Regions from separate parts of the Bradyrhizobium sp. ORS 86 genome, predicted to be linked through region 1. Evidence: predicted binding sites of a transcription regulator. Region 1 holds the regulator's gene; each other region holds the start of a gene.

What was found. Region 1 encodes PhoB, which activates phosphate uptake and scavenging genes when phosphate is short. Its sites were predicted from a motif close to TGTCATNNANCTGTCAT; they were not measured.
Region 2: P6U25_RS12725 (UDP-2,3-diacylglucosamine diphosphatase) is a predicted target of PhoB. The motif match lies at 2,161-2,177, and genes of this name have one in related genera.
Region 3: phnC (phosphonate ABC transporter ATP-binding protein) is a predicted target of PhoB. The motif match lies at 3,500-3,516, and genes of this name have one in related genera.
Region 4: P6U25_RS20575 (RNA degradosome polyphosphate kinase) is a predicted target of PhoB. The motif match lies at 2,825-2,841, and genes of this name have one in related genera.

What each region holds. Positions count from the first base shown of each region.
Region 1 is NZ_CP120699.1:7,338,491-7,343,769, reverse strand. It holds gene pstC (phosphate ABC transporter permease subunit PstC) at 1-634, shown strand, start outside; gene pstA (phosphate ABC transporter permease PstA) at 639-1,484, shown strand; gene pstB (phosphate ABC transporter ATP-binding protein PstB) at 1,481-2,299, shown strand; gene phoU (phosphate signaling complex protein PhoU) at 2,311-3,030, shown strand; gene phoB (phosphate regulon transcriptional regulator PhoB) at 3,089-3,799, shown strand; gene P6U25_RS33955 (GcrA family cell cycle regulator) at 4,023-4,535, opposite strand; gene P6U25_RS33950 (aspartate aminotransferase family protein) at 5,020-5,279, shown strand, end outside.
Region 2 is NZ_CP120699.1:2,830,594-2,835,872, forward strand. It holds gene P6U25_RS12720 (hypothetical protein) at 1-1,533, opposite strand, end outside; gene P6U25_RS12725 (UDP-2,3-diacylglucosamine diphosphatase) at 2,201-3,013, shown strand; gene P6U25_RS12730 (glycosyltransferase family 4 protein) at 3,010-4,101, shown strand; gene P6U25_RS12735 (threonine/serine dehydratase) at 4,173-5,162, shown strand.
Region 3 is NZ_CP120699.1:5,848,359-5,853,637, forward strand. It holds gene phnE (phosphonate ABC transporter, permease protein PhnE) at 1-671, opposite strand, end outside; gene phnE (phosphonate ABC transporter, permease protein PhnE) at 668-1,552, opposite strand; gene phnD (phosphonate ABC transporter substrate-binding protein) at 1,630-2,559, opposite strand; gene phnC (phosphonate ABC transporter ATP-binding protein) at 2,637-3,452, opposite strand; gene P6U25_RS26975 (hypothetical protein) at 3,561-3,707, opposite strand; gene P6U25_RS26980 (chloramphenicol acetyltransferase) at 3,643-4,308, shown strand; gene P6U25_RS26985 (alpha-D-ribose 1-methylphosphonate 5-triphosphate diphosphatase) at 4,305-5,279, shown strand, end outside.
Region 4 is NZ_CP120699.1:4,400,411-4,405,689, forward strand. It holds gene purN (phosphoribosylglycinamide formyltransferase) at 1-298, opposite strand, end outside; gene purM (phosphoribosylformylglycinamidine cyclo-ligase) at 295-1,368, opposite strand; gene P6U25_RS20565 (CDP-alcohol phosphatidyltransferase family protein) at 1,528-2,070, shown strand; gene P6U25_RS20570 (chromosomal replication initiator DnaA) at 2,104-2,781, shown strand; gene P6U25_RS20575 (RNA degradosome polyphosphate kinase) at 2,916-5,120, shown strand; gene ppx (exopolyphosphatase) at 5,133-5,279, shown strand, end outside.

The DNA of each region.
Region 1 (5,279 bases):
ATGGCTGCGCCGGCCGATCGGCATCGCGGTCGAGTTGCTCGCCGGCATCCCCTCGATCATCTACGGCATGTGGGGCTTCTTCGTGCTCGGCCCGTTCCTCGCCAACACGTTCCAGCCGTTCATGATCCGGATCTTCGAGGGCGTGCCGGTGCTCGGCAGCATCTTCGCCGGTCCGCCGTCCTATCTCAGCCTGTTCAACGCCTCGCTGATCCTCGCGATCATGGTGCTGCCGTTCATCACCGCGATCTCGGTCGATGTGTTCAAGACCGTGCCGTCGGTGCTGAAGGAAGCCGCCTACGGCATGGGCTGCACCACCTGGGAGGTCGTCCGCAGCGTCGTGATCCCCTACACCCGGGTCGGCGTGATCGGCGGCATCATGCTGGCGCTCGGTCGTGCGCTCGGCGAGACCATGGCGGTGACCTTCATCATCGGCAACTCGTTTCGCATCTCCTCGTCGATCTTCGCGCCGGGCACCACGATCTCGGCGGCGATCGCCTCCGAATTCGCCGAAAGCGACGGCCTGCACCAGTCCGGCCTGATCCTGCTCGGCCTGCTCTTGTTCGTGCTGACCTTTTTCGTGCTCGCGGCGGCGCGCTTGATGCTGCTGCGTCTGGAAAAGAAGGCGGGGAAGTGACGCCATGAACCCGATCTACAAATCCCGCCGCCGCAGCGACATCGTCGTCCGCGCTCTCTGCGTCAGCGCCGCGCTATTCGGCGTCACCTGGCTGGCGCTGATCCTGCTCACGCTGCTCTACAACGGCGTCGCAGGGCTGAGCGTGCAGCTCTTCACCCAGAACACCCCGCCGCCTGGCTCGACCGAAGGCGGTCTGCTCAACGCCATCGTCGGTTCGATCATCATGACCGTGATCGGGGTCGGTATCGGCGCGCCGCTTGGCCTGTTCGCCGGCACCTATCTTGCCGAGTACGGTAGACATGACAAACTCACCTCGGTGATCCGCTTCATCAACGATATCCTGCTCAGCGCGCCGTCGATTATCATCGGCCTGTTCATCTATGGCGCCGTGGTGGTGCCGATGCGCGGCTTCTCGGCGATCGCCGGCTCCCTGGCCCTCGCGGTGATCGTGATCCCGGTCGTGCTGCGCACCACCGAGGACATGCTGCTGCTGGTGCCTAATCCGCTGCGCGAGGCGGCAAGCGCGCTCGGCCTGCCGCGTTCGCTGGTCATCAAGCGGATCGCCTATCGTGCCGCCCGATCGGGTCTGATCACCGGTGTGTTGCTGGCCACCGCCCGCGTCGCGGGTGAAACCGCGCCGCTGCTGTTCACCGCGCTCTCGAACCAGTTCTTCAGCCTGAACCTGACCAGCACGATGGCCAATCTCCCGGTGACCATCAACAACTTCGTGCAGAGCCCCTATGCCTACTGGAAGGAGTTGGCCTGGAGCGGTGCACTGCTCATCACCTTCACCGTGCTCGCGCTCAATATCGGCGCGCGCATCCTAGGTGCCGAAAGGGCCGCAAAATGACCGAGCTTTCCGTTTCGATGACTGCCGCGAGCCACGTCCCCCAGGTGCCGCTTCCAGAGGCGCCGCCGAAAGTGACGGTGCGCAACCTCAACTTCTATTACGGCGAGCACCACGCGCTGAAGAACATCAACCTGACGCTCGGTACCAACCGCGTCACGGCGTTCATCGGCCCGTCGGGCTGCGGCAAGTCGACCCTGCTGCGCATCTTCAACCGGATGTATGATCTCTATCCGGGTCAGCGCGCCGTCGGCCAGTTGATGCTGGACCAGACCAACATCCTCGACCCCAAGCTCGACCTCAACCTGTTGCGCGCGCGGGTCGGCATGGTGTTCCAGAAACCGACGCCGTTCCCGATGACGATCTATGAGAACATCGCCTTCGGCATCCGCCTCTATGAGAAGATCTCGAAGTCCGAGATGGACGACCGGGTCGAAAAGGCGCTGCGCGGCGGCGCGCTGTGGAACGAGGTCAAGGACAAGCTGAACGCCTCGGGCCTCTCGCTGTCCGGCGGCCAGCAGCAGCGCCTGTGCATCGCGCGCACCGTCGCGGTGCGACCCGAGGTGATCCTGTTCGACGAGCCGTGCTCGGCGCTCGATCCGATCTCGACCGCCAAGGTCGAGGAGCTGATCCAGGAACTGTCCGAGGACTACACGATCGCGATCGTTACCCACAACATGCAGCAGGCGGCGCGCGTCTCCGACAAGACCGCCTTCATGTATCTTGGCGAACTGATCGAGTTCGACGACACCAACAAGATCTTCACCTCGCCGAGTGATCGACGCACCCAGGACTACATCACCGGCCGGTTCGGCTGAGGAGACAAGCGATGGTTTCTGAACATACCGCCAAGGCATTCGACAGCGACCTGCAGGAACTCACCCGCCTGGTCGCCGAGATGGGCGGCCTCGTCGAGCGCATGATCACCGAGTCCGTCGATGCGCTGATCCGCCGCGACGTCGCGCTCGGCAAGCGCGTCGTCGCCGCCGACGTCGAGATCGACAGCCTGCAGCGCATCATCGAGGAGCGCGCGGTGCTGACGATTGCGCGCCGCCAGCCGATGGCGATCGACCTGCGCGAGATCGTCAGCGCAATGCGGGTGGCGACCGACCTCGAACGGATCGGCGACCTTGCCAAGAACATGGGCAAGCGGGTCGCGGCGCTGGAGAGCGATTTCCAGCCGCTGAAGCTGATCCGCGGCCTGGAGCACATGACCGACTTGGTGCTGTCGCAAGTCAAGTCGGTGCTCGACGCCTACGCCGCACACGATTTGCCGGCCGCGATGGCGGTCTGGAAGGGCGACGAGGAGGTCGACGCGATCTGCACCTCGCTGTTCCGCGAGTTGCTCACCTACATGATGGAGGATCCGCGCAACATCTCGTTCTGCATCCATCTGATGTTCTGTGCCAAGAACATCGAGCGGATCGGCGACCATGCCACCAACATCGCCGAAACCGTGTTCTACATGATCGAAGGCCAGCAGATCACCGACAAGCGCCCGAAGGGTGACATGACCACCTTTGCCACCACAGTGCCGGGCAACGGCTAGCTGAAGGTGCTGGTTCGCGTTCGGGCAACGGATCAACACAGAGAAAGACCATAGACCGATGAGCGCACGCATTCTGGTAGTCGAAGACGAGGAAGCGCTGACGACGTTGTTGCGCTACAACCTCGACGCGGAAGGCTACGACGTCGAGACGGTCGGGCGCGGCGACGATGCCGACACAAGGCTGAAGGAGCGTGTTCCCGATCTCGTGGTGCTTGACTGGATGCTGCCCGGCCTCTCCGGCATCGAGCTGTGCCGCCGCCTGCGGGCGCGACCCGAGACCAAGCAGCTTCCGATCATCATGCTGACGGCGCGCGGCGAGGAGAGCGAGCGGGTGCGAGGCCTCGCCACCGGCGCCGACGATTACATCGTCAAGCCGTTCTCGGTGCCGGAGCTGCTGGCGCGCGTGAGGGGCCTGTTGCGCCGCGCGAGCCCTGAGCGGCTCGCGACCGTGCTGACTTACGGCGATATCGAGCTCGACCGCGAGAAGCGTCGCGTCGCGCGCTCCGGCCGGCCGATCGATCTCGGGCCTACCGAGTATCGCCTGCTCGAGTTCTTCCTCGAGCATCCCGGCCGCGTGTTCAGCCGCGAGCAACTCCTCGACAGCGTCTGGGGCCGCGACATCTATATCGACGAGCGGACTGTCGACGTGCACATCGGCCGCTTGCGCAAGCTGCTCAATCCCGGCCGCGAGCAGGATCCGATCCGCACCGTGCGCGGTGCCGGCTATGCGCTCGACGACCGCTTCGCCAAGGCGGAGCCGCAGCCGTAAGGCGCGGCAGCAAATAACCACAGCGTCGTCCCGGCAAAAGCCGCGACCCATAACCCCGAATGCAAATTGTTGCGCGAAGTTGGAACGACGAGTCCCGTTCACAACACAAGCCGCAGCGTATGGGGCCCGGCCTGCGGCAGGACGACGCTGGTGACGTAGAGGTGGTCCCTTCACAAAAAAATCCCCGCTTGCGCGGGGATTTTGTTTCCACGGCCTATGCTACTCACCGGGTCGGCGGCTTGTTGGCGGGCCTGCGCCGGTCGGCAGCCGGCTGGTAGGCGATGCGCGAGTGGTGCGCGCAATAGGGCAGGCCGGTGAGCGCCTTGCCGCCGCAGAAGAAGAATTCGGGGCTCGAGGGGTCGCCGACTGGCCAGTGGCAGGTCGCCTCGTTCAGCTCGAGCAGCGACAGCCGTTGGCTCATCGGCACCACATTGTCGTAGGCGACCGGATCCGGCTCCAGCTCGACCTCGAAGGCGTGGGCGAGCGCGGTGTTGCCGCGCGAGACCGGACGCGCCACCCGCATCATGTGTTGGGCGGGACGGGCCTTGCGCTGTCGCGGGGCAGCGGTGGAAGGGGCCTTGGCACGGCCGGACAGGCCAAGCCGATGCACTTTGCCGATCACGGCGTTTCGCGTCACATTGCCGAGTTCCGCCGCAATCTGGCTGGCCGACAGGCCCGCCTCCCAGAGCTTCTTGAGCTGCTCGACGCGATCATCGGACCAGGTCAATACCGTCATCGCATTCTTCCCTTCGCCTTGCGCCGGCCAGTCATCGGAGCGGCGCTGCGAGCCAAATCTGACAAATATCCCTGCGGTCAGAATCCCTTAGCCCTCGCCGGACGCGGTTTTGCGCCCGAACGTGTACGCAGAACGAAAGCTACTTAGAGGGTCCAGTACTGCCGCACGAGATGTCGTATCCGACAGTCCAAACGCTACAATATGGCGTGACTCTGGCGCAAGAGTCCGCGGCAGCGCGTCCACATGTTCCGACACTTATGCATTGCAATGAGGCTTTTCCACCTCACCGGAATGCTCCGGATTGCGCGCGTTTCGCACTGCAGGAAGGCCACTTCGTAGCGATTGACAGAGACTGCCCGCAGCATACAATGCCCGCCACGTGCCGCCCGAAAAGGCGGCACGTTTTGTTTTCCGAAGCTGGCCGTTGCTGCGCTGGCGTCAAGGCACGCGGCAATTGTCGGCCTCAAACCCGTCAGTGATTGCCATGACCAACAGCGCCACGTCGCATCTGCTTCCCGTCTTCGCCAGGGTCGATCTCGGCTTCGAGCGCGGTGAGGGCGCTTGGCTCATCGCAACCAACGGCGACCGCTATCTCGATTTCACCTCGGGCGTCGCGGTGAACGCGCTCGGGCATGCGCATCCGCATCTGGTCAGGGCGCTCCAGGAACAGGCGACCAAGCTCTGGCACATGTCGAACCTGTTCAAGAGCCCGGACGGCGAGGCGCTCGCCGCGCGGCTCTGCGA
Region 2 (5,279 bases), 3.2 Mb from region 1:
AACGAGCGCCGCGACCGCACCGCTGGTGAAGACGAGCGCGGTGACGACCGGTACGATCACCTGCGTGATGGACCCAATGGCGTGGGCGAGCCACACCGCGATTGCGACGAGCACAACCGGCATAGCCAGCTCGACTGCCCGCTGCGCACTGGTGGGTTGCGGTACCGTGCCTTCGAGCCAGCAATGCACGAGGTAGCCGGCGATGATGGCGAGCAGCGCCCCGATGACGAACGTCGCATCGGCAGGGCGCCGGTATAGCATCACCCCGGGCAACCATTCGTACATCGCATGGAAGACGAGCGTGTACCAGCCGAGTCCATAGAGCAGGACGATGCCGGCAGCGATCGAGAAGAAGCGGATGTCACGCGACCAGGCGAGGCGGCGCACGATGCCAAACGAGACGATGACGACGAGCAGCAGGGCTCCCGAATAGACCAGACCCATGTTTTGCGCGAGCGAGAGATCGGCGCCGCCAAGCGCTGCTTTCCAGGACGACGTTGCCGGCCCCCAGTACTCGATGGCCGGATCCATCGCGCCGTAGAGATCGGCGAAAGCGAGGGTCAGCAGATGTGCCGGATGCAGCGATCCCTGGCCGGCGACCATCCAGCCAATCTCGGGCCGGTTCGAGCGTGCGGCGAGCAGAGCCGTCAGCGTGACCGGAACGGCGGCGATGGGGATGCCGACCAGGCAGCCAGCCGCGAGCGGTCTGATGCTCGCGTTGATGCGCTTGCGCCAATCGTCACCCGCGATCCAGTGGTGCACGACAAATCCGGCGACGAGGTAGAGCGAGATCAGCGCAACCTGATCCCGCCCCACGGCGAGCAGGCCGCCAAACGCGCCGGCCGCCAAGCCGGCGCGCCACGACGAACGTTCGAGTGCGCGCGACAGCATCCAGAGCGTCAACGGCAGATAGACCAGGCTGATGATCTGGCCGGTATGCTGCAATCGTGAATTGGCCGAGCCGCCGAAGGCGAAGGCGAGCGCAGCGACAAGCGCACCGGCCGCATGCCAGCCGCGGTCCCGGAAATACAGAATGATGGCCACGCCGCCGAGCAACAGATAGGCAAAGGTCAGCCCGTCGACCACACGGAAGCCTGGTTTCGGGTCGACGCAGGCGAGCAGAAAATGCAGCGGCGAGAAGATCAGCGATTGCGGATCGGAGATGAGCGGCCAGCCGCCGAAGACGTTGGGCGTCCAGAACGGCGACTGGCCATGTGCCAGCGACGTGGCGAGAAATTGCAGCGGCGGCAGGAATTGCGACTTGGCGTCCCAGGGAATCGTGACGTGGCCGGATAGCCATGGCCATGCAGGCAACAGAAACGCGAGCGCGAACAGCGCGACAGTAAGGCCTAGCGGGAATTTGCCCGCCGAAACCGCCGGTCTGGCCCGCCGCCCCAAAGCGCGTGGTTCGGCACCGGCGAGCCACGGCGTCGCCTGGAAGGACGGCGCGGCCACGGGGTCGTCGATCCACGACAGCGACCGCGCTTCGCTCTCGGGTCCCTCAAGCGACCCGTCCCCCAGGTCGGTTCTCATCTACGGCCCATTGTCTGGCGGAGGCGAGGCTGGGCCTGCATCACAACTCCGGGGCTGCAACCGGCGAACTCCCTTTTGCTATCCGCATGCCGGCTTTGCCTGTTTGGCGCGGAGCGCGCGCTGTCTCCACAACAGCGATTGCACTCCGCCCCCGACGGAGAGTGTATTCTGATATTGAGGACCCCTTGGCTGGGCCATTTGCGCCTCACAAAGGCTGGATATTACGGAATTTCTATGGCACCGCGCGGTGATGAAGCATCCACTCCGCTAGATCTCGAGTTAAGTTCACGCTCCGATAAGCCGACTGCTGCGATAGGTCCTCTCGCGACCGTCTCTTCCGCCGCCGCTGGGGTCAGGTCATCGCTGACGTGCCGCGGATCGTGACGGAGATTGGCGCTTGCCGACTGTGATGTACGGAGCATTTGAAATTGGCGCGCCGGCCTTGTTCTTCGTCGCGCCGTCCGGGTGATGACGGCGGTTGAACCATCCAAGCGAACATCGAAGTGACCTGCGTCCAGGCATCTGCGCGTTGCCATGTCGCCAGATTGTCGCATCACGCTGTTATCGCCAATGAAGAGGCGTGCAACTGATTCTCGTTAGCTTTCCAGGGCCTTCGGTCGCGGGGATCGTCATCGCCTTGTCACAGGAATCTGTTAGGTGCACCGGCATGGGAAGCGACTCCTTGAGTGAAGAAAGCCCCGAGCGGCGCTTTCGCACTTTGTTCATCTCCGACGTCCACCTCGGAGCCCGCGGGTCGCAAGCCGACCGCCTGCTTGACTTCCTCCGCTCTCACGATGCCGACACGATCTATCTCGTTGGCGATATCGTCGACGGCTGGGCGCTGAAATCGAACTGGTACTGGCCGCAGACTCACAACGACTTCGTGCAGAAGATGCTGCGCAAGGCACGCAAGGGCGCCAAGGTGATCTACGTCCCGGGCAACCACGACGAATTTCTGCGCAAATATTACGGCACCCATTTCGGCGGCATCGACGTGGTGGAGAACACCGTCCACACCGGCGCCGACGGCAAGCGCTATCTCGTGATCCACGGCGACATCTTCGACCTCGTGGTGCAGAACGCGCGTTGGCTCGCTCATCTCGGTGACAAAGCCTACGACTTCGCGATCCAGATGAATCGCTTCGTGAACTTCTTCCGCAAGATGTTCGGCGTGCCCTATTGGTCGCTGTCGCAATGGGCCAAGCTGAAGGTCAAGAAGGCGGTGAACTATATCGGTGCGTTCGAGGCCACACTCGCGGGCGAGGCGCGCCGCCACGGCTGCGACGGCGTGATCTGCGGCCACATCCACTACGCGACCATTCATGACGAGCACGGCATCCGCTACATGAACTGCGGCGATTGGGTGGAGAGCTGCACCGCGCTCGCCGAGCACGAGGACGGCCGCTTCGAGATCATCATCTGGACCGATCCGGTGCGCCGCATCGCGCCGGTTCCGCGAGTGACGGCACGCGCCGCATGACGCATATCCTGGTCGCGACCGATGCGTGGCATCCCCAGGTCAACGGGGTTGTCCGCACGCTGACCATGATGGCGCAGGCGGCGAAGTCACTCGGCGTCGAGGTGAGCTTCCTGACGCCGGAATCGTTTCGCACCTTCGCGATGCCGAGCTATCGCGATCTCAGGCTGGCTCTGCCGTATCGGGCGAAGGTCGCCAGCCTGATCGAGGCGGCCAAGCCCGACAGTATCCACATCGCCACCGAAGGGCCGATCGGGCTGTCCGCTCGCCGCTATTGCCGCAAGCGCGGCTTGCCGTTCACGACGAGCTTCCACACCCGCTTTCCCGAATATGTTTCGGCGCGATCACCTGTCCCGGAATCCTGGATCTGGCGCGCGCTGCGCTGGTTCCACAAGTCCAGCCAGGCCGTGATGGCGGCGACACCGGCGCTGGCCGGCGAATTGCGGTTGCGTGGTTTCCGCAACGTGGTGCTGTGGTCGCGCGGTGTCGATACCGCGTTGTTCCATCCGCGCGATGTCGATCTCTGTCTGCCGCAGCCGGTCTATCTCAGCGTCGGCCGCGTGGCGGTGGAGAAGAATCTCGAGGCCTTCCTCGATCTCGATCTGCCCGGCACCAAGGTGGTGGTCGGCGATGGGCCCGCACGTGCGGCGCTGGAGCGGAAATATCCGCAGGCGGTGTTTCTCGGCGCCCGCCATGGCGAGGAACTGGCCGAGATTTACGCGGCCGCCGACGTGTTCGTCTTCCCGAGCCGGACCGATACGTTCGGCCTCGTGCTGCTCGAGGCGCTGGCAAGCGGCCTGCCGGTTGCCGCATTTCCGGTCACCGGCCCCCTCGACGTGATCGGGGCGGCTCCGGTCGGCGTGCTCGACGAGGATTTGCGTCACGCCTGCCTGGAGGCGCTGAGCATCCCGCGGCAGGCCTGCGTTGATTTTGCTGCGCTCCACACCTGGCAGGCCTCCGCGCGGGTGTTCATCGACCGCGCCATGAACGTCCGGCCGGTCGCGCGGGATCGCGAGGGCGAAGCCATCGAGTTCGGCGTCGAAGGACACCATTTCAGCGCGCTGCCGGCCACCCAGCCCACGCCGCGCTGACCGGCCTCGCGTCGCAGGCCTCACGCCAAAGCGTCTTGCCGGACTATCCGCCGCCGCGATAGAAATTGCGGATGATGGAAAACGCCTTAAACCCGCCCGTCGCTGCCGCGGATATCGATGCCGCCGCAAGGGTGGTCGCGCCGTTCGCGGTGCGTACGCCGCTCCTGACCTTTCCCGTTCTCAACGAACGGGTCGGCACCAAGGTCTTCCTCAAGCCCGAGATGCTGCAGCGGACAGGATCCTTCAAGTTCCGCGGCGCCTTCAATAAGCTCGCCTCGATCCCGCAAGGAGCGCGCGGCGGCGGCGTGGTCGCGTTCTCGTCGGGCAATCATGCCCAGGGCGTCGCGGCCGCAGCCAAAATCCTCAACATGCAGGCGACCATCGTGATGCCTGCCGACTCTCCCGTCACCAAGCGCGAGCGGACCAAGTCCTACGGCGCCGAAGTCGTGCTCTACGACCGCGATCGCGACGACCGCGAGGCGATTGCCAACGGCATTGCGAGCAAGCGCGGCGCCACGCTGGTGCGTCCCTATGACGATCCCTTCGTGATTGCAGGGCAGGGCACCGCCGGTCGCGAGATCGCCGAAGACATGACGGCGCTCGGACTCGCGCCCGACATCGTCGTGGCGCCGGCCTCCGGCGGCGGCTTGATCGCAGGTGTCGCCACCGCGGTGAAGGCGAAATTTCCGCAGGCCCAGGTGATCGTCGCCGAGCCCGCGGGCTATGACGACCATGCGCTGTCGCTCAAGGTCGGGCACCGCGAGGCGCATCCGGTGGCGGGGCGCACGATCTGCGACGCACTGATGGCGATGATGCCGGGCGAGCTCACCTTCGCGATCAACAGCAAGCTTTTGGCGACCGGTGTGAGCGCCTCCGACGACGAAGTCGGCGCCGCGGTTGCTTTTGCCTATCGCGAGCTGAAGCTCGTGGTCGAGCCCGGCGGCGCGGTCGGACTCGCTGCATTGCTGGCGGGACGGATCGACGCCAAGGGCAAGAACGTCGTCATCGTGCTCTCGGGCGGCAATGTCGACGCGGAGTTGTTCGCCAAACTGGTGGCCTGACGCGGACTGATCGGATGGACAATGGGCAGAGCGTGGCCGCTCTGCCCATTGTCGTTTTTGGCGGTCGATGCGATCAGCGCATGAAGCCGCGCCGGCCACCACCCATGTTCCTCGATT
Region 3 (5,279 bases), 1.5 Mb from region 1:
GTGGCCGAGCGGGTGTTCGACTCGATGAAATAGAGCACCTGGCCTGCGATGACCGGCAGCACCTGCGGCAGCAGGCCGAAGCGAATTTCATGCAGCGCATGGCCGCCGGAGGCCCTGACGCCCTCGACCTGCTTGCGATCGGCCACCTCGATCGCCTCGGAGAACAGCTTGCCGAATGCACCGAAATCCGACACCGCGATCGCCAGCACGCCGGCAAACGGGCCGAGACCGACGACGTTGATCCAGACCAGCGCCCAGATCAGCGTATCGACGCCGCGGAGCGAATCCAGGAACCGGCGCACCGGAAAGCGGATCAGGTTCGACGGGATGATGTTGCGCGCCGCCAGCAGGCTGACCGGCAGCGCCATCACTGCCGCAAGCGTGGTGCCAAGCAGCGCGATCGACAACGTCTCGCCGAGCGCCTGCATGTAGAGCGGAAAGGACGAGCCGGGATTGGGCGGGATCATCATCATGGTGATCCAGCCGAGCTGACTGATGCCGCCAACCAGCTTTGCCGGCGAGAAATCGAGATCGACGAGGCCGAACACGAAGATCGCCAGCGCGGCCGCGATCACCGCCGGCGTCGCCAGCCGCGCCGAGGCGGGCCGCTCGAAGACGTCGGGATATTTCGCCCGCAGCTCGCAGGTATTGGGCGTCGGCAATTGGCTCATCGGCGCGCCTCCTTGCCGAACAGCCGGGCGCGCAGCCAACCGGTCGAGATGTCGATGATGAACACCGTGACGATGATCATCACGAGGATGGCGCTGACATCGGAATAGTAGAACTTGCGGATCGCGACCACGAGCTCCTGGCCAATGCCGCCGGCGCCGACGAAGCCCATGACCGAGGCCTCGCGGACGTTGATCTCGAACCGCAGCAGCGCATAGCTGGCGTAGCCGGCCACGACCTGGGGCAGCACGGCAAAACGCATGCACGACAGCCAGCTCGCGCCGGTGGAGCGGATGCCCTCGACCGGTTTCATGTCGGCATTCTCAACGATCTCGGCGAATAATTTGCCGAGCGCACCGGTGGAGTGGATCGCGATCGCCAGCACGCCGGCCATCGGCCCTAAGCCGAAGGCGATCACGAAGATCAGCGCGAACACGATGCCAGGCACCGTGCGGGCGAATTCCAGCAGGCGGCGCACTCCGAACCGTAGCCACGGCGACGGCGACGTGTTCTCGGCCGCGAAGAAGTTCAGAGCGAAGGCGAGCACGGCGCCGATCAGCGTGCCGACATAGCTGATCAAAAGCGTCTCGCCGAGCAGCTTCAGCCACTTCTTCCAGCCCCAGAGCCACTCGGCCGGATTGGTCCACACCCGCCCGCCGGAATCGAGGGTGAGGATGCGATCGAAATAGCTGACGAAGTTGCCGAAATAGGTGAACAGCGTGCGTAGATTCACTTCCGCGCCGAGCGCCGCGATCAGAAGCGCCGCACAGAACACCGCGACCGCCAGCGTCGCCTTCAGCCGCTTGCGAGCGATTGCCTTGCGATAGGCATCGTTCAGCGCCGCCAGTTGCTGGGCTGGGAGGACGGATACGGCGGTCGCCATCGCGGGCCAATCTGCTCGAGAAAGTAATGGAAAAAGGGCCGGGTCATAGAACCCGGCCCAGTTCAATGCGCGCGCGATCAGGACGCCTTCTTGCGCAGGTTATCCACGAACTTGATCAGCTCGATGGTCTTGTCATAGTCGGCATTGGTGATCGATTGCCACGGACGGTTCTTGCCGTCGGACAGCTTCTTGAAGGCCTCCGGATCCTTCTTGTCGGCATCGAGGAACGCCTGCTTAATCGCGGCCTTCATGTCGTCGGGCAGGTCGCGGAGGTAGGCATAGGGCGAGTTGATGATGAGGTCGGACTTCGAAATGATGCGGAAGTCTTCCTTCTTCATCGGCGTTCCGTCGCTCGACTTCACCATGTTCTTGTTGAGCATGCGCGTGAGATTGGAATCGTCGTCGGCGTTCCACCAGTTGGCGGCGACGTCCACGGTGCCCTGCGCCAGCGCCAGCACGGCGTTCTCGTGGCTGCCGGTGAAGATCACCTTGGAGAAGAAGCTGTCCGGATCGATGCCCATCTGGTTCAGCTTGAAGCGCGGCATGTTGTTGCCGGAGGTTGAATTGGGATCGACCAGGCCGAGGTTCTTGCCCTTGAGATCCTCGACCTTCTGATACGGGCTCTTGGCGAGCACGTAGAACACCGAGTAATACCCCTTGGAGCCGTCGGCATTGACGTCGATTACGAACGCATCGGTCTTGACGCCAGTGAGAAGGGCACGCGAGAACGACGCCGGACCGTAGTAGCCGATCTGGATGTTGCCGGCGCGCTGGCCCTCGATCACCGCTGCGTAGTCGTTGGCGACGCGCAGGTTCACCTTGATGCCGAGTTCCTTCGACAGGTAGTTGATGAACGGCCCGAAGCGCTCGGTGACGCCGGAGCCGTTCTCGGCCGGAATCACGGCGAAGGTGATCTCCGGATACTTCGACTTCCAGTCCGAGGCCGAAGCCGAGCCGGCGAATGCCAGCGAGGCAGCGCCGGCCAATACGGTGCGACGAGTGATCATGATAAACCCCTTGTTGTGGTTACGCGTGTTTGGCCGGGCGAAATGCCCGTCCATCCTGATCGGGAATTGTGCGCCGCTCAGGCCGCCGCTGCGGTGCCGAGCGCCGGAACATTTGCGCCCTCGGGCGCGGGCAACGGCGCCCCGCCGATGACGTCATTGGCCTCGAGGTCGTAGAGCTCTCGGGCGATGTGGTCGGTCAGCATCGATGGTTGACCGTCGAACACCACGCGGCCCGCCGCCATGCCGATCAGGCGGTCGCAATAGGTCCGCGCCAGGTCGAGCGAATGCAGGTTGCAGAGCACGGTGATGCCGAAATGCTTGTTGATGCGCAGCAGCGCATCCATCACGATCTTGGTGTTGCGCGGATCGAGCGACGCAATCGGCTCGTCGGCCAGGATGATGTCGGGCTCCTGCACCAGCGCGCGTGCGATCGCGACGCGCTGCTGCTGGCCGCCGGAGAGCTGGTCGGCGCGCTGTGCGGAGAGTTGCGCAATGTCGAACTGCTCGAGCGCGGACATCGCGAGCGCCCGGTCCTGCTCCGGCCACATCTGCGCCAGCGAGCGCCACGACGGGATTTCGGCAAGCCTTCCCATCAGCACGTTGGTCAGAACGTCGAGCCGGCCGACCAGATTGAATTGCTGAAAGATCATCGCCGAACGCGCGCGCCACTGCCGCAGCGCCTTGCCGCGCAGCGCGGTGACGTCGGTGCCTTCGAACAGGATGCGGCCGGAAGTCGGATCGGCGAGGCGGTTGATCATCCGCAGCAGCGTCGACTTGCCGGCACCGGAGCGGCCGATCACGCCGACGAAACTGCCCGGCGCGATCGAGAATGACGCGTCATCGACTGCGGCTTTTGTGCCGAACCGGCACGTCAGACCTTCCACCACCAGCATGCAATGCTCCACCCGCGTCTCGATGGGGCCATCGCTATCCCCGCTGTTTTACAGTTATGTGACGACACGGCCACGGTGCGGCGATCGTCCACACCACCTCTCTTACCGTCATCGCAACGTCATGGTCTTGTCATCAAGCACCCTGATGACGAGCGCATCTCCCTGGAAGCCATGATTTGCGGAGGCCCTGATGGCCGGAAAGAAACTCTCGATCGTACCGACGATCGATCCCACCGCGGCGGTGCGCGACAGCAAGCTCGGCACCTATACGGAAGTCGGCGCGCGCACGATCCTGCTGGAAGTCAGCATGGACGATTACTCCTACGTCGTGAATGACAGCCAGATCACCTACACGACGATCGGAAAATTCTGCTCGATCGCCGCGATGACCCGGATCAATCCCGGGAATCATCCGATGCATCGCGCGACGCAGGCGCATTTCACCTACCGCGCCAGCGCCTACTTTCCCGGAGAGGGCGACGACACCGACTTCTTCAACTGGCGACGTGCGCATCACGTGCATATCGGCCATGACGTATGGATTGGTCACGGCGCGATCATATTACCGGGCCGGAACATCGGCACCGGCGCCGTCGTCGCCGCGGGGGCGATCGTCACCAAGGACGTGCCTGCCTATACGATCGTTGCCGGCAATCCGGCGCGTCAAATCAGGCCGCGCTTTGCCGCGCCAATCGCAGATCGCCTCACCGCACTGGGCTGGTGGGACTGGGACCACGAGACGCTGCGCCGCGCGCTGCCCGATTTCCGCAAGCTTTCGGTGGAAGAGTTCCTCGACAAGTACGAAGCTGAGAGTGCGTCCGAATCACAAGACAAACAGCGGAGTGCCGCATCGTGACCGACATTTTCATCGAAGGCGGCCGCGCGCTGATCGAGGGGACGTTCGTCGAGACATCGCTTCGGACTGCGGGACGCGGCATCGCCGCGATCGATGCCGACCAGGGCCGCGCGGCGCTCCACCTTGATGCCAACGGCTTGTTGGTGCTGCCTGGCATCGTCGACCTGCATGGCGATGCCTTCGAGCGGCAGATGATGCCGCGTCCCGGCGTCGACTTCGCGACCGACATTGCGCTCATCGACAGCGACCGGCAGGCGATCGCCAACGGCATCACCACCGTGTTCCACAGCACGACCTGGTCATGGGAGCCCGGCCTGCGCAGCGCCGACAATGCGCGGAAACTGCTCGAGACGATCGAGGCATTGCGGCCGCAGCTTGCCGCCGATACGCACTTTCACCTGCGCCACGAGACCCACAATCTCGACGCCGAGGCCGAGATCACGCAATGGCTCGCCGAGGGCCGCATCGACCTGTTCGCCTTCAACGATCACAGCAACGTCAAGCCGAAGAAGCGCAACCAGCTCGCCGAGCGTGCCGGGCTCTCGGTCGAGGCGATCAACGAGATGCTCGACCAGGTCGTCGCCCGCCGCCCCGACGTGCCGGCCTCGATCGCGCGTCTGGCCGCCGCGGCGCGTGCCGCCGGCATCCGCATGCTCTCGCATGACGACAACAACCCCGTCATGCGCCAGGAGTATCGCGCACTCGGCGCTGCGATCGCCGAATTTCCGATCAACGAGGAGACCGCGCGCGACGCGGCCGCCGCCGGCGACTTCATCGTGTTCGGCGCCCCCAACGTGGTGCGGGGCGGCAGCCACACCGGCTGGACCAAGGCATCCGAGATGATCGCGAAGGGCCTCTGCTCGGTGCTGGCGTCGGACTATTACTATCCGGCACAACTGCTCGCAGCATTCCGTCTGGCGGCCGACGGCATCCTGCCGCTCGCCAGCGCCTGGGACCTGATTTCCTCGGCG
Region 4 (5,279 bases), 2.9 Mb from region 1:
CGAAATCGGCCGTGAACAGCCGCATGAAGCCGCCCAGGCAAATCAGCTCGACCTGCTTCTCGTCGAGCGCCCGCTGCAGCACCGCCTCGAAACCGGCGCGATCCTTGCCGAACGGCTTGCTCTCGACGACGACGGTCGGAATGCCGCTCGCGGCCGCCCTCTCAAGCCCGGCGGCGTCGGCCCGGTTGGAGATCACGACCACGATCTCGGCCGGAAAGTCCGGCCCCCTCGCGGCCTCGATCAGCGCGGCCATGTTGGAGCCGCGGCCCGAGATCAAGATGGCGACGCGGCGCTTCATTGGGCGAGATCGAGATGACCGTTGTAGACCACGCGATGCTCGTCCTTGGCCGCGATCACCTCGCCGAGAACAGCCACGGTCTCGCCGCTTGCGGTGAACACCTCGGTCACCCGGTCGACGGCATCAGGCTTGACGATCGCGATCATGCCGATGCCGCAGTTGAAGGTGCGCAGCAGTTCGAGTTCGGCAATGCCGCCCAGCTCCGCCAGCCATTTGAACACCGGCAGCACCGGGAGCCGCGCCAGATCGATGCCGACGCCGAGATGCTTCGGCAGCACGCGCGGGATGTTGTCGGTGAAGCCGCCGCCGGTGATGTGGGCGAGGCCCTTCACCGCGCCGGTCTCGCGGATCGCGCGCAGACAGGATTTCACGTAGAGCCGCGTCGGGGTGAGCAGCGCCGCGCCCAGCGTCATCACCGGCGAGAACGGCGCCGGTGCATCGTAGGGAAGCCGGGACTGCTCGACGATCTTGCGCACCAGCGAATAGCCGTTCGAGTGCACGCCCGACGAGGCCAGCCCGATCACGGCGTCGCCCACGGCGATATCGGGGCTCGGCAGCAAGGTGCCGCGCTCGGCCGCGCCGACGGCAAAGCCGCCGAGGTCGTAGTCGCCGTCCTTGTAAAGCCCCGGCATCTCGGCGGTCTCACCGCCGATCAGGGCGCAGCCGGATTCCCGGCAGCCCTCGGCGATGCCGGCGACGATCGCCGCGGCGGCCTCCGGATCGAGCTTGCCGCAGGCGAAATAGTCGAGGAAGAACAGCGGTTCCGCGCCCTGCACGACAAGATCATTGACCGACATCGCGACCAGATCGACACCGATGCCACCGTGGATCCCGGTTTCGATCGCGATCTTGAGCTTGGTGCCGACGCCGTCGGTCGCCGCGACCAGGACGGGATCCTTGAAGCCGGCCCGCTTCAGGTCGAACAACCCGCCGAAGCCGCCGATCTCGGCATCCGCGCCGGGGCGCGCGGTCGCCCGCACCATCGGCTTGATCAGATCGACCAGACGATTGCCGGCGTCGATGTCGACGCCCGAATCCGCGTAGGTGAGCCCGTTTTTGCGCTCGGTCATGCCCAATTCCAGATGATCAGGGGCTGGTTACGAGGAATTCCGCCGCCGCGCAATGGCTCGCGGCGATGCGGTCACGATACTATGTAGATAACACCCGTCCGCTGCTGCCAAGAGCCGGATATTGAGTAAAATCAGGCTTCTAGCCGGGAAGCGACCAAGTTGAGCATTCCGAACATCATCACCCTCGGCCGCATCATCCTGGTGCCGGTGATCGTCTGGGCCATCGTCTCCAGCCAGATGGAGATCGCGTTTGCGATTTTCGTGATCGCCGGCGTCTCGGACGCGGTCGACGGGTTTCTTGCCAAGCGCTTCAACATGACGAGCGAGCTCGGCGCCCTCCTCGACCCGCTCGCCGACAAGGCGCTGCTGGTGTCGATCTATGTCTCGCTCGGTATCTGGGGCGCGGTGCCGCGCTGGCTCGTGATCCTCGTCGTGTCGCGCGACATCATGATCGTGTCCGCCGTGATCGTGTCATGGTTGTTCGACAAGCCGGTGGAGATGAAGCCGTTGATGGTATCGAAGTTCAACACGGTGGCGCAGGTGGCGTTTGCAGCACTGGTGCTGGCCTCGCTCGGCTTCGGCTTCGAGCCGCATCCCTACGATGGCATCCTGATGGGACTGGTCACGATCTTTACTTTGGTTTCCGTGTCCCTCTATCTCGTGGAGTGGCTGCGGCACATGAGCACGATTGAAGCCCGGTAGCCTGAAGCCCGATAGCCTGGTTTGGAGATTTGTGTGGCAGGTAGCGTTCAACCTCGACAATTGGCCCTGGCGCTGCCACACGAGGAAAGACTGACGCGCGACGACTTCCTCGAGGGGCCGGCGAACGAAGCCGCACTGACGCTGATCGATCGCTGGCCCGACTGGCCGAACCGCATCATGCTGCTGGTCGGGCCGGAGGGCTCCGGCAAGAGCCACCTCGCCGCGATCTGGGCCGAGCACGCCGGCGCGCGCTCGACCTCGGCACATGCGCTCACCGCGGATGCCGTCCCCAGGGCGCTGGCGACCGGCGCGCTGGTGGTTGACGATCTCAGGCCGTCCGATTTCGACGAGCGAGCGATGTTTCACCTGATGAATCTCGCGCGCCAGGATGATGCCTTCGTGCTGCTGACGGCCCGCGTCCCGCCGTCGGCCTTCGAGATCGAGTTGCGCGATCTGCGTTCGCGCCTCCGCGCCGTGCCCACAGTGACGCTGCTGCCGCCCGATGATCACCTGTTCCGCGGCCTGATCGTGAAATTCTGCGCCGACCGCCAGATGACCGTGGACGAGCAGCTCGTGAGCTACCTGACCACCCGGATCGAGCGGTCCTATGCCGCCGTCCGACAGGCGGTCGAGCTGTTGGATACCGAAGCGCTGCGGCTCGGCAGGCCCGTCACCCGGGCGCTGGCCGCCGAGTTGTTGCGCGATGCTTGAACGGAGCTGCCCGGCTTGACGGCGGAAATCGCCGGAACATCAATGTCATCGAAACGTCATCGCAATATCACATGGTTTGTGCGGCTCTCGGCTAGACCGCTCAGGGCCGATACCCCGGATTGGATTGACACTTGATGGACGCCCCTCAAGCCATTGAAATAAAAGAGAAAGAGCCGGACGCCGCCGCACTGCCCGCGATTGCGACCAGCCCCGAGCGATTCATCAATCGCGAGCTCTCCTGGCTACATTTCAATCGCCGGGTGCTTGAAGAGTCAGTCAACACCGGCCATCCCGTGCTGGAGCGCGTTCGATTCCTGTCGATTTCAGCCAATAACCTTGACGAATTCTTCATGGTCCGCGTCGCCGGCATCAAGGCGCAGGTCCGCGAAGGCATCCCGGAGCGCAGCCCTGACGGCCTCACCCCGTCCGAGCAGCTCGTTGTGATCAACAAGAACGTGTCACAGCTTGCCTCCGACCAGCAGGCGATCTGGCGCGACCTCCGGACCATCCTGTCCGAGGTCGGCATCCAGCTCGTCGACGGGCGCGACGCCACCAAGTCGGAGCGGGCCTGGATCGAGGATCACTTCCTCCACAACATCTTCCCGCTGCTGACGCCGCTGGCCATCGATCCGGCGCACCCGTTCCCGTTCATCCCGAATCTCGGTTTCACCGTCGCCCTGCAACTGTCGCGGATCTCCGACGGCAAGCCGATGAACGCGCTGATCCGCATGCCGGGCAAGATCGACCGCTTCATCCGCTTCCCCTCCAACAAGGAGGGCGGTCCGGCCCGTCTGATCACGCTGGAACAAGCGACCGGCCTGTTCATCGGTCGACTGTTCCCAGGCTACACCGTCAAGGGCCAGGGTGCGTTCCGGATCATCCGCGACTCCGAACTCGAAATCGAAGAAGAGGCTGAAGATCTGGTCCGCGTGTTCGAGACCGCGCTGAAGCGCCGCCGGCGCGGATCGGTGATCCGGCTCGAGATCGAGGCCAAGATGCCGGAGGAGCTGCGCAGCTTCGTGCAGCACGCATTGTCGGCGTCCGACGACGAGGTGTTCCTGGTGGACGGCGTGCTCGCGATGAACGAGCTGTCGCAGCTCACCCGCCTCGATCGTCCCGATCTCGAATTCTCGCCCTACGTCCCGCGCCATCCCGAGCGCGTGCGCGATCACGGCGGCGACATCTTCGCGGCGATCCGGCAGAAGGACCTCATCGTCCATCATCCCTATGAATCGTTCGACGTCGTGGTGCAGTTCCTGCAGCAGGCCGCGCGCGACCCCGACGTCGTCGCAATCAAGCAGACACTCTATCGCACTTCGAACAACTCACCGATCGTGCGCACGCTCGCGGAGGCCGCCGAAGCCGGCAAATCGGTGACGGCGCTGATCGAATTGAAAGCGCGCTTCGACGAGGAAGCCAACATCCGTTGGGCGCGCGATCTGGAGCGCGCCGGCGTGCAGGTCGTCTACGGCTTCATCGAGCTGAAGACGCACGCCAAACTGTCGATGGTAGTGCGCCGCGAGGCCGGCAGTCTCACCACCTATGTGCACACCGGCACCGGCAACTATCACCCCGTGACCGCGCGCATCTATACCGACCTCTCCTACTTCACCTCCGACCCGATCATCGGCCGCGACGTCGCGCGCGTGTTCAATTACATCACCGGCTATGCCGAGCCGAGCGACATCGAGAAGATGGCGGTGTCGCCGCTGACGCTGCGCAAGCGCATTATCGAGCACATCCGCGACGAGATTGCCCATGTCCGTCACGGCCGGCCCGGCGCGATCTGGATGAAGATGAACGCGCTGGTCGACCCCGACATCATCGACGCGCTGTATGAGGCTTCGCAAGCCGGCGTCTCGATCGAGCTCGTGGTGCGCGGCATCTGCTGCTTGCGCCCTGGTCTGCCCGGATTGTCGGAGAACATCCGCGTCAAGTCCGTGATCGGCCGCTTCCTGGAACACGGCCGAATCTACTGCTTCGGCATGGGGCAAGGCCTGCCGAGCACAAAAGCTGCTGTGTATATCTCGTCCGCCGACATGATGCCGCGGAACCTCGACCGTCGTGTCGAGGTTCTCTGTCCGCTGCAAAATCCCACGGTGCATCAGCAGGTTCTCGAACAGATCATGGTCGCGAACCTGAAGGACACCGAGCAAAGCTGGCAATTGTTGCCGGATGGGTCGTCAACGCGTATGAAGGCCGCGAAAGGCGAAGAGCCATTCAACCTGCACGACTACTTCATGACAAATCCGAGTCTGTCCGGCCGTGGTAAGTCTCTCAAGGAATCTTCGCCGCGCCGGCTCACGCGTCGTAACGAACGTCAGCAGGCATCGTCATAAGGGGGCTTCAAGGTGAAGCGGCCGCGGAAGCGCGCTTCCAGCGTCGCTGTCATCGATATCGGTTCGAACTCGGTGCGTCTCGTGGTCTACGAGGCGATGGCGCGCAGTCTCGTCACCATCTTCAACGAGAAGGCGTTGTGCGGGCTCGGTCGCGAGGTG